3 regions of the Caballeronia sp. LZ016 genome follow, and region 2 is predicted to be linked to each of the others. Evidence: predicted binding sites of a transcription regulator. Region 2 holds the regulator's gene; each other region holds the start of a gene.
What was found. The regulator LexA, encoded in region 2, represses DNA repair genes until DNA is damaged. The targets are predictions, from matches to a motif close to ACTGTATNNNNATACAGT.
Positions count from the first base shown of each region.

Region 1: the regulator LexA is predicted to act here: its motif matches at 2,311-2,328, upstream of P9220_RS07980 (ATP-dependent helicase).
Region 3: the regulator LexA is predicted to act here: its motif matches at 2,387-2,404, upstream of recA (recombinase RecA).

Region 1 covers NZ_JARTVY010000001.1:1,683,912-1,687,920, forward strand. The annotation lists gene P9220_RS07960 (MATE family efflux transporter) at 1-761, opposite strand, end outside; gene P9220_RS07965 (RNA-binding S4 domain-containing protein) at 950-1,171, opposite strand; gene P9220_RS07970 (hypothetical protein) at 1,474-1,884, shown strand; gene P9220_RS07975 (hypothetical protein) at 1,955-2,212, shown strand; gene P9220_RS07980 (ATP-dependent helicase) at 2,360-4,009, shown strand, end outside.
Region 2 covers NZ_JARTVY010000001.1:2,411,935-2,415,943, reverse strand. The annotation lists gene P9220_RS11450 (universal stress protein) at 1-78, shown strand, start outside; gene P9220_RS11445 (DUF2939 domain-containing protein) at 95-685, opposite strand; gene P9220_RS11440 (hypothetical protein) at 766-1,101, opposite strand; gene lexA (transcriptional repressor LexA) at 1,215-1,883, opposite strand; gene P9220_RS11430 (sulfate ABC transporter substrate-binding protein) at 2,130-3,164, shown strand; gene cysT (sulfate ABC transporter permease subunit CysT) at 3,329-4,009, shown strand, end outside.
Region 3 covers NZ_JARTVY010000001.1:326,535-330,543, reverse strand. The annotation lists gene P9220_RS01530 (sensor histidine kinase N-terminal domain-containing protein) at 1-1,507, opposite strand, end outside; gene P9220_RS01525 (response regulator transcription factor) at 1,515-2,240, opposite strand; gene recA (recombinase RecA) at 2,516-3,586, shown strand.

The DNA of each region.
Region 1 (4,009 bases), 730 kb from region 2:
CAGCCGATGCCGAACAGCTCGCCCATCAACGGCAGATGCGGACGCGCCGCCACCACGAAGTGCCGGTAACGCGGCCGCAAGTGCAGCAACGCGACGAGCGCGAACGCCGTCAGCCAGACGGTGATGGTCGTCGCCGCAGCCGAGCCCAGGAAGCCTTCGCGCGGCAGTCCGTATGCACCGTGAATCAGCCCGTAGTTGAGAAAGCCGTTGATGAACACGCCGCCGATGGACACCCACAAGAGCCGCTTCGCCGCGCCGATCGCCGGAAGAAAGGCGCGCATCATGCCGATGCCGATCAGGCTGCCCGGCGTCCCCCAGCGCAGCACGGCGCAGTATTCGCCGACGTTGCGCGCGAGCGTCGCCGGTTCGTGGAACGCGAGCAGGATCGGCTCGGCGTAGCTCAACAGGACGAACGCGGGGACGGCGAGCAGCACGGAAAGCAGCAGGCCCGTCCAGTAGATGCGCGGCACGCGTTCCTCCGCGTTCGCGCCGCGCGCATGCGCCACCGATACGCTCACCGAAGTGAGCACGCCCTGCAGCAGCGTGACAACGACGAAGAAGAGGTTCGCGCCGAGCCCGCCCGCGGCGAGCGCGTCGGGGCCGAGCGAGCCGAGCAGGATGGTGTCGGTGACGCCCATCGCCATTTGCGAAAGCTGCGCGATGGCGAGCGGCGCCGCGAGCCGCGCCGTATCGACGGCGTGACGGGATAGCGTCGGCGGTCCCTGATGCGCGGGTTGAGCGCGCGTGGTGTGCGATTGCATGATCGAAGAAGAGAGCGACTGGTCGCGGCGATCGTGCGTCGCAGAGGCGATGAACGGCTCGAACGCCGGCGCTGAAACCGGAACGAAAGACGACTAGCTTATTGCGTCGCGCGCGGCATGTCGATGTCGCGGCGGGTTATGGCGGGCTTTACGCAATCGCGCGGCGCGCACGCGCAATGCCGATGCCTTCAGGCGGGCGCGCGCACGCGGATCTTCTGGCCGTCGATCATCACGACCTGACCTGCGCGGATCTTGCACGTCTTGCGCAGTTCCACCTTGCCGTCGACGGTGACATCGCCCATTGCGACGCGCGCCTTCGCCGAGCCACCGCTGTCGGCGAGACCCATCAGCTTGAGCAGGTTGTGAAGTTCGACGTAATCGCCCGTGAGGGTGAATTGAAGCTGCGGCATGGCGGGCGGAAACAAACGTGTTGAAGACGGCCATGATAATGCATCGGGTACGCGTCGTGCTCCTGCTTTCCCCGACCGCAACGATCGGCCGTATTTGATGATGCATCCGAACGTCGGCGAAAAAGCGCTAAATGTAGCCAAGTGCAACCATGCGTAACAGTGACTGCACAGGCGAAACTCGGCGATCGACCGCCCGGTCTGTAGATTTGATCGATGCAGCTTCGGTCATCTTCCAAACGACACGCGCCGCGCGCAACCTTGCGAGACCACGCGCCGGCGCTACCAAAAGAGAGGACTAGCTCATGACTAAGGCTCGAATTCTGATGATCGGCACCGCCTTCGCCGCCCTGGCCGCCACCGGCGCGCAAGCCCAGACCGCGCAGCCGATGCAGGCCGCCCCCGGCGCCGATGCGCAAATCTCGACGCAGGCCCAGCAGCCGATGACGCCCCCGCAGCAGAACATCGTCGCGCCCGCGCCGACCGATCCGCTGGTGCAGAAGCGCAATGCCGACGCGCAGGCAAACGCCGAATACAAGGCGTCGAAGAAGGCGTCGAAGGCCGAGATGAAGGCCGCGAAGAAGGAAGCGAACGCGCAATACAAGGAAGAAGTGCGCAACGCGAAGATCAACAAGAAGGCCGACAAGGCCGCCGCAAAGGACGAGCTGAACGCCGCTGCCGACCGCACGCCGAAGGACGAGGGCGAGCAGCACTAAGCGGGCGACTGCGAGCGATGGCCGCGAGGTTCCTGACGGAGCTTCGCGGTTCCACACAGGGGAGGACACCATGACACGACGTAAGAATGCACTGCTGGCGGCGCTCGTCGTCGGCGCGCTGACCAGCGTGAGCGCGGTATCGGTCGCGCAGGCGGACGACACGACGCCGACGCACGCCGACAAGAAGGCCGCGAAGAAGCAGGCCGAAGCCGACAAGGACGCGGCCGTCGCACAGGCGAAGGCCGACAAGAAGAAGACGGAATCGCAATCGGAAGCGAACGAAGCCGCCGCGGATGCGAAGCTGAAGGACGCCAAAAAGGCGGACTGAGCGGCGCATTTCTGTACGAAGGCGGCCCGGGCTATTCACCCGGGCCGTCGTCTTTTTGGGGCCAAAAGCCGAGCCCTGACAAAGACTTGCACGGGCGGGTTGTATGGATATACAGTGTCGCGTCACTGCTTACCGTCATCCAATCTCGTGCTCACGCTTCCCGACATCGCCGCCGATTCTCCCGAGACCGAAGAACAGGCCGCAGCAGCCTATCTCGCGAAGCTGAACGATGCGCAACGTCGGGCCGTCGAATTCGGGGTCGATGGACCGGGCCGCTGCGGCGGGCCGCTGCTCGTCATTGCGGGCGCGGGGTCGGGGAAGACGAACACGCTTGCGCATCGCGTGGCGCATCTGCTGGTCAAGGGCGCGGACCCGCATCGCATTCTGCTGCTCACGTTCTCGCGCCGCGCGGCGCTCGAAATGACGCGGCGGGTGTCGCGTGTCGCGAGAAATGCGCTCGGCAACAAAAGCGCCCTCGCGCAAGGGCTGACGTGGTCGGGCACCTTCCACGGCGTCGGCGCACGGCTGTTGCGCGATTACGCCGAGATCGTCGGGCTCGCGCCCTCGTTCACGATCAACGACCGTGAAGATTCCGCCGATCTGATGAACCTCGTGCGCCACGAACTCGGACTGTCGTCGAAGGAAAAGCGCTTCCCGGCGAAGTCCACGTGCTTCGCCATTTATTCGCGCGTGATCAACACGGGCGCGTCCTTGAGCCATGTGCTCGACAAGTCGTATCCGTGGTGCCGCGAGTGGGAAGCCGATCTCAAGCGCCTGTTCGCCGCCTATGTCAGCGCCAAGCAATCGCAAAGCGTCCTCGATTACGACGACCTGCTGCTCTACTGGTCGCATCTCGCGGCTGAGCCGGCCATCGCCGCCGATCTGTCGAGCCGTTTCGATCATGTGCTCGTCGACGAGTATCAGGACACCAATCGCCTGCAGGCGACCATCCTTCTCGCGATGAAACCCGACGGGCGCGGCCTCACCGTCGTCGGCGACGATGCGCAGTCCATCTATTCGTTTCGCGGCGCGACCGTGCGCAACATCCTGGATTTTCCGCAGCACTTCGATCCGCCCGCCGCGACCGTGACGCTCGATCGGAACTACCGCTCGACGCAGCCGATTCTCGAAGCGTCGAACGCGGTCATCGGCCTCGCCGCCGAGCGCTACACGAAGGACTTATGGACCGACAAGGCATCGGCGCAGAAGCCGCGTGTCGTCTCCGTCGCCGATGAGGCCGATCAGGCGCGCTATGTCGTCGAGAAAGTGCTGGAGGCGCGCGAGGGCGGCATGAAGCTCAAATCGCAGGCCGTGCTGTTTCGCGCGGCCCATCACAGCGCGGCGCTCGAGATCGAGCTGACGCGAAAGAACATTCCGTTCGTGAAGTTCGGCGGACTGAAGTTCCTCGATTCGGTCCATGTGAAAGACGTGCTCGCCGTGCTGCGCTGGGCGGAGAATCCACGCGACCGCGTCGCGGGGTTCCGGGTCGCGCAACTGCTACCGGGCGTCGGGCCGGCTATCGCCGGACGCCTGCTCGATGGCGTCGTGCAGAACGAGCGCCCCGCCGATGCGATCGCGGCGTTCAGCGCGCCGGCACGCGCGAGCGAAGACTGGCCGCGCTTCGTCGGGCTGATGGCGAAGCTGTGCGGGCGCGAATCCGGCTGGCCCGCCGAGTTCGAAATGATCCGCCGATGGTACGAGCCGCATCTCGAGCGCAATCACGAGGACGCGGCCATCCGCATCGGCGACGTCATGCAGATGGAGAGCATCGCGTCGACGTATCCGACGCGCGAGCGC
Region 2 (4,009 bases):
CAGGCAGGCGAATCCGCCGAAGCCGAAGACGCCGCCGCGTATGCCGCCAAGCCGGTCAAGGCGGAAGAGGGCGCGTAGTTCGGCGTCGCGCTCGTCAGCCGTTCAGATCGACGGCGACGAGCTTCCATGACACGAGACCGCTGCGGCGGAAGATGGCCGAATACCGTGCATCGCCAGCGCCGTGCTGATAGGTCACGACGAAGGTATTGATGTCGCGGTATCTGGCGGTCGTCTGTGGCGGCTGCGGCAGACCGGGCGGTTGCGGCAGCGGACCGGACGCCGCCGTGACGCTCGCGCCGTTTCGTGACGGCGCGGGCGGCCGTTCGCCAGGAACGCCGCGCGGCGGAATGCCGTTGAGTATCGCGGCGACGCCATCGGGTGTCGCATAGGAGTCGACCAGCGGCCCGACGAGCGCCGCGCCGATCATCGCCCCGAGAATCGCGAGCGGATTGCCGCTCTTCTGAATGTCGATGCGACGCGTCAGCAGCGCCGCGACCTGTTCCTTCAGGCTGCTGCGCAACGCCGGAAAATCGACGTACTCGCTGACAGTCTCTGCATCGCGCGCATCAGCCGCGCGCTTGACGCGATCCAGCGCCAGATACGGCGACGCATACATGAATGCCACCGCCGCGCCGCACAGAACGACAGCGAGTGCAATAGCGACAAGACGGGTAGTTCGCGACATGCGGTGCACGAGCCTCTCGAGCGTCGGTCTGACTCAGATTGACCGCGCCGGTGCAAGAACGATCCCGCAACCCGCGACGTTCACGCCAGAAACCCGCCCGCGCCGCCGGCACGTTCCTCGTCGATGCAGCGGTCGAGCATGCGCGACACCTCGCTGATCTTGCCGACCATGATGACGCGCGATTCGCTGCGATAGACCCGCACCGGGGCGCGCTGCGCCGGCTCCGCATGGACCGTCTTGGCAAGCGACACCCGGGCGAACGCCGGCTGACGCGACGGCAGCACCGGCATTTCATCGAACAGATCCGGCGTGGCTTCAGCAAGCGGACGCGCCGCGACGCCGCAGGGAATCAACGCACGCAGATGACGCAGGCGGCCGAACTGGCGGAAGGGCAACAAACGGGCAAAACGTTCCATGATGACTCTCCAGGCGATAGGACGCACTGCGGCCAAGCCGCGAACGGCTGCCGTCATGCTTTGATGTACTCGAAACGCGCCGCGTCGTGCGTGGCGTGGGGGAAGCGGGCGCGCTAGAACTCGCCCGAGCGGATCAGACCGACCGCGATGCCTTCCAGCGCGAATTCACCGCTGCCGGAGCGCACGAAAATGTTCTCGTAGTCCGGGTTCTCGGCGATCAGTTCGACGCCGTCCGAACGACGCTTCCAGCGCTTGACCGTGACGTCGTCGCCGAGACGCGCGACCACGATCTGCCCGTCTTTGGCTTCGGTGCGTTTTTGCACCGCGAGCAGGTCGCCATCCAGGATGCCGGCGTCGCGCATGGACAGCCCGCGCACCTTCAGCAAATAGTCCGGCTTGCTGGAAAAGAGCGCCGGATCGCACGCGTAGTGCTGTGAAATGTGCTCCTGCGCGAGGATGGGACTGCCGGCCGCCACCCGGCCGACGAGCGGCAGAGACAATTGCATGATGCTCGGATGCGGCAGCGTGAACTGATGCGGAAGCTCGTCGGAGCGTGCGGCTTCGCTGATCAGCCGGATGCCTCGCGACGACCCTGCGGCCAATTCGATCACGCCCTTGCGCGCCAGCGCTCGAAGATGCTCCTCGGCGGAATTGGCCGAACTGAAGCCGAGTTCCGCAGCGATTTCGGCGCGCGTGGGCGGGAAACCGGTGCGCTCGATAGCGCGCTGCAGGAGTTCGAAGACCTGCTGCTGGCGAGCGGTAAGTCTTGAGGTTCTAGTCACTGGCTGGCCCCTGCTGCGCTGTATGGATGAACAGATGACTGTATTTTTATACAGTATTTCATACTTTTCAAGCATTACTTTAACTTCGCCCCGGCAGCGCCCCGCAGCGGGCGTTTTCGATGGAAGGACGCCAAAGCGCCGGTCGTTAGCACGTTTCGGTATAAAAAGATGAAAAACGATTATTTCTAATCATATAGCCGCGCCGATAGACTGATTCCGTCAATTGGATAAGACGGAGAACGGGGAATGCAAAGCACGAAAGCGGGATTGGGGACCAGGGGAAGAAAGCTGCTCACCGCGTTGGCGCTGGCGGCGGCGACGATTGGCATCGGTGTTCAGGCGCACGCACAGACATCGTTTCTGAACGTCTCCTACGATCCGACGCGCGAGCTGTACCAGGACTTCAATCAGGCGTTCGCGAAGAAATGGAAGGCCGACACCGGCGAAACGGTCACTTTCAAGCAGTCGCACGGCGGTTCGGGCGGCCAGGCCCGCGCGGTCCTCGACGGACTGCAGGCCGACGTCGTAACGCTCGCGCTCGCCTATGACATCGACGCGCTCGCCGGCAAGGGGCTCGTCAGCGGCGACTGGCAGAAGCGCCTACCGGATAACGCGTCGCCGTACACGTCGACGATCGTGTTCCTCGTGCGCAAGGGCAATCCGAAGCACATCAAGGACTGGGACGACCTGACGAAGCCGGGCGTATCCATCGTTACGCCGAACCCGAAGACCTCGGGCGGCGCGCGCTGGAACTATCTCGCAGCGTGGGCGTATGCGCAGCACAAGCCCGGCGGCAATGAGCAGACCGCGAAGGACTTCGTCTCGAAGCTCTACAAGAACGCGGGCGTGCTCGATTCCGGCGCGCGCGGCGCGACGACGAGCTTCGTGCAGCGCGGGCAAGGCGACGTGCTGATCGCGTGGGAGAACGAGGCGTTCTTGTCGCTCAAGGAGTTCGGGCCGGACAAGTTCGAGATCGTCGTGCCGTCGGTGAGCATCCTGGCGGAGCCGCCGGTCGCGGTGGTCGACAAGGTCGTCGACAAGCACGGCACGCGCAAGCTCGCCGAGGCGTATCTGAAGTATCTGTACAGCGACGAAGGACAGCAGATTGCGGCGCGCAACTTCTATCGCCCGCGTTCGAACACGGTTCCGGCCGGTCTGACGAAGCAGTTTCCGAAGCTGAAGCTCTACACCATCGACGATACCTTCGGCGGCTGGACGAAGGCGCAGAAGACGCACTTCGCGGATGGCGGCGTGTTCGACTCGATCTATCAGCCGCAGTAATGGCACGGCAGTAACGGCAAGGCAGTAACGACACGGAGCAGGGCGGCTCGATGATGGAGCATCGAGCCGGATCGGCAAATGACCAAGCGGCGCGCCATGACGCCGCTCGTCGCACGTGCAGCAACAAGCGCCCGCCCCGGCGCACTGGACAGGACAATTCGAGCATGACCACTTTCAACCTGCGCAAGCCGAGCGCGCTACCGGGCTTCGGCTTGACGCTCGGCATCACGCTCGCGTATCTGAGCCTCATCGTGCTCATACCGCTTGCGGCTACTTTCGCCAAGACGGCGACGCTCGACTGGGCGCAGTTCGTGCGCGCGGTCAGCTCGCCGCGCGTGCTGGCGTCGTACCGGCTGACGTTCTTCGCCGCGCTCGGCGGGGCGCTCATCAACGCGGTGTTCGGCTTTCTCGTCGCGTGGGTGCTGGTGCGCTATACGTTTCCGTTCAAGCGTATCGTCGACGCCATCGTCGATCTCCCGTTCGCGCTGCCGACTTCCGTCGCGGGCATTTCGCTCGCCGCGGTTTATGCGGGCAACGGCTGGATCGGGCAATTGCTCGCGCCGCTCGGCATCAAGGTGGCGTTCACGCCGCTCGGCGTGCTGGTGGCGCTGACGTTCATCGGCTTGCCGTTCGTCGTGCGCACGGTGCAGCCGGTGCTCGAGGAATTCGAGCGAGAGCAGGAAGAGGCCGCTGCGTGCCTCGGCGCGACCCGCTGGCTGACGTTTCGCCGCGTCGTGCTGCCATCGCTTTTCCCCGCGCTGCTGACGGGCTTCGCGCTCGCGTTTGCGCGCGCGCTCGGCGAATACGGGTCGGTGATTTTCATCGCCGGCAACGTGCCGATGAAG
Region 3 (4,009 bases), 2.1 Mb from region 2:
CCTCGATGGCGAGCGTGCCGCCGTGCATCGCCGCGATCTCCTTGACGATCGCAAGACCGAGCCCGCTGCCGTCGCCCTCGCGCCCGAGAATGCGATAGAAGCGCTCGAACACGCGCTCGCGTTCGGCAGGCGGAATGCCGAGTCCGGTGTCTTCCACTTCGAGATGCACGAAGTCGAGATCGTGGTCGTCGGTCCGCACGCGCACGGTGATGCGCCCGCCCGGCGGCGTGTAGCGGATCGCGTTGTCGATGAGGTTCGACAGCATCTCCCGCAGCATCACGACGTTACCTTGCACGTCGACCGGAAAAGGCGGCTCCTCGTACCCGATGTCCATGCGTTTCGCCAGCGCCGCCTGCACCCAGTCACGCACGGCGGCGCGGGCGAGCGCCGTCAGTTCGACGCGCGAAAAAATTTGCCCCGTCGCGCGATTCTCCGCGCGTGCGAGCGCGAGCAACTGCGTGACGAGCCGCGCCGCGTGCTCCGAACTGGTCGCGATCTGTTCGAGCGAACGCTGCACTTCCGTCGATACGTCCTGCCGCAGCGCGAATTCCGCCTGCATGCGCAGCCCGGCGAGCGGCGTCTTCATCTGATGCGCGGCATCGGCGATAAAGCGCTTCTGGAACTCCATGTTCTGTTCGAGCCGCGTAAGCAGATCGTTGAACGACGCGACGAGCGGCGCGATTTCCGGCGGCGCGCGGCCCGCTTCGAGCGGCGAGAGATCGTCCGGGCGGCGCGTGCGCATGTTCGACTGCAGCGCGTGCAGCGGCGCGAGCCCGCGCGACAGACCGAACCACACCAGCACGATCGCCAGCGGCAGGATCACGAACTGCGGGAGGATCACGCCCTTGATGATGTCGTTGGCGAGCTGGCTGCGCTTGTCGAGCGTCTCGGCGACCTGCACGAGCACGGGCTGGCGGCTTTCGGCATCGCGTCCGGACGCGAGTTCGGGCAGATCGACGGTCGTGTACGCGACGCGAATGTCGTTGCCGCGCAGCACGTCGTCCCTAAACTCGACGATGCCCGGCTGCGGCCGGTCGTCCTCGTGCGGCAAAGGCATGTCGCGGTCGCCGCCGACGAGTTCGCCGCGCGTCCCGAGCACCTGGAAGAACACGCTGTCGACATTGTCGGCGCGCAAGAAATCGCGCGTGGCGTCCGGCAGCCGCAATTCGGCCACGCCGTTGACCGGCTGGATCTGGCGGGCGAGCACGTAGGCGTCGGCTTCGAGCGCGCGGTCGAACGGACCGTTGGCGATCGACTTCGCGACGAGATACGTCACCGCGATGCTCATCGGCCAGAGCAGCAGCAGCGGCGCGAGCATCCAGTCGAGAATCTCGCCAAAAAGCGAGCGCGGGTGCGCCTCGCTGCCGGGTTCCAGCTCGTCGGGCGGGGCGAACGGATTGGCGTAGCGGGCATCGCGCAGGGCGTCGGAATCGGCGGCATCCAGGATGGCCGCTGACGGCTCGCGCGGCGCTTCGGCTGCGCGCTCGGTGGAGGCGGGCGACGCCATGCGCGGCTTACTTATAGTGCTGGCCGGCGGCAGCGGGATCGGCCGTCGACTTGGCTTCCGGCGTGCTGGCCGCCTTTTCGAGCGTGTACCCGAGGCCGCGCACCGTGATGATCCGCGCGCCGCTCGGCTCGATCTTCTTGCGCAGCCGGTGCACGTAGACCTCGATGGCGTTGTTGCTGACTTCTTCGCCCCACTCGCAAAGATGGTTGACAAGCTGCTCCTTCGACACGAGCCGCCCGATCCGCTGCAGCAGCACTTCGAGCACGCCGAGTTCGCGCGCCGACAAATCGATGACCTGATCCGCGATATGCGCGATGCGTCCCACCTGATCGAACGACAGCGATCCGTGCCTGACGACCGTCGGTCCGCCGCCCGCGCCGCGCCGCGTCAACGCCCGCACGCGCGCTTCGAGTTCGTTGAGCGCGAAGGGCTTTGCCATATAGTCGTCCGCGCCGAGATCGAGACCTTTCACGCGCTCGTCGACGCTGTCGGCGGCGGTCAGGATCAGAACGGGCATCTGCGAGTTGCGCGCGCGCAGGCGACGCAGCACTTCGAGGCCGGGCATGAGCGGCAGGCCGAGATCGAGGATGAGCAGGTCGAAGGATTGCAGGGAAAGGGCGGTATCCGCCTCGACGCCATGCTTCACATGGTCAACGGCGTATCCCGATTGGCGGAGTGATCGGACGAGGCCGTCCGCGAGTATGCTGTCGTCTTCGGCAATGAGGATTCGCATCGTCGTGTGCCTGATGCGCGGGGCGCATCGCATTGCCGGCACCGCATTTCGCCCGGCGCGGCGGTCTCCAGGGTGTCATGCGGTTTTTGCACGGTTCGCTCGATGTGGAAAAACACCACGCCGCAACGATCGGGCTTGCAAAAACTACTGTTTTTTTATACAGTGTCTGCGTTAGTGCAAAAGCGGGGCGAAGTGCCGGTGCTACCGCTACAAAGCCGGCTACAAGCCTGCGCGCACGCGTCTCAGACGCCGTTCATCATAGCAAAGGACGATTCATGGAAGAAAGCAAGAAAGGCCCGGCTGGAATGACTGCGGAAAAGAGCAAGGCGCTGGCCGCCGCGCTGTCGCAGATCGAAAAGCAATTCGGCAAAGGGTCGATCATGCGGCTCGGCGCAGGTGAGGCGGTCGAAGACATTCAGGTGGTCTCCACAGGCTCGCTCGGACTTGACATCGCGCTCGGCGTCGGCGGCTTGCCGCGCGGCCGCGTCGTGGAAATCTACGGTCCGGAATCGTCGGGCAAGACCACGCTCACGCTGCAGGTGATCGCCGAGATGCAGAAGATCGGCGGCACGGCTGCGTTCATCGACGCCGAACACGCGCTCGACGTGCAATACGCTCAAAAGCTCGGCGTGAACATTCCGGAACTGCTGATTTCGCAGCCGGACACGGGCGAGCAGGCGCTGGAAATCGCGGATGCGCTCGTGCGCTCGGGCTCCATCGACATGATCGTCATCGACTCGGTCGCGGCGCTCGTGCCGAAGGCGGAAATCGAAGGCGAAATGGGCGACTCGCTGCCCGGCCTGCAAGCGCGTCTGATGTCGCAGGCGTTGCGCAAGCTCACCGGCACCATCAAGCGCACGAACTGCCTCGTGATCTTCATCAACCAGATCCGCATGAAGATCGGCGTGATGTTCGGCAACCCCGAAACGACCACGGGCGGTAACGCGCTGAAGTTCTATTCCTCGGTGCGCCTGGATATTCGCCGCATCGGTTCCATCAAGAAGAACGACGAAGTCATCGGTAATGAAACGCGCGTAAAGGTCGTAAAGAACAAGGTGTCGCCGCCGTTCCGCGAAGCCATCTTCGACATCTTGTACGGCGAAGGCATTTCGCGTCAGGGTGAAATCATCGACTTGGGCGTGCAGGCCAAGCTGGTCGACAAGGCGGGCGCCTGGTACAGCTACAAGGGCGATCGCATCGGTCAGGGCAAGGACAATGCGCGCGAATTCCTGCGCGAGAATCCTGACATTGCGCGCGAGATCGAAAACAGGATCCGCGAATCGCTCGGCGTGGCTGCGTTGGCTGATGCCGTCGCCACGGGCGCACCCGTGTCGGACGACGAATAATCGTCCGACCTGCCGCCGATGCTCAAGCGCCGGTTCGGATCGAAGGCGGACAACGCTGAAGCCGGGCGGAGTCGCGCGGGACGTTCGAATCGCTCTCGCGAGAACGATGAAGCGAGCGGTGATCTGAAGAGCGGTCGCTCTCCTTACGCCGCGCCCGGTGTCGATCAGCCGGAGGACAGCGCCGATGCCGCCGATCGCTATGAACGAAGCAGCGAGCGGGGTGCATCGTCGAGAGGCGGCGGTTTCGCCTCAGGCAGGAAAGCACGCGCCGGCGCGAAGTCATTCACGCCGGCGCGTCGCGTTTTTGAAGCGGCGGACAAGGGCGTGGCGGTTTCACGCGCTGGCGTGACTGAGCGTGACGACCGTCGCGGGCTGAACGCGCCATCGGCGTCCGGCGATCAAGAAGAATGCGCTGCGGCACCG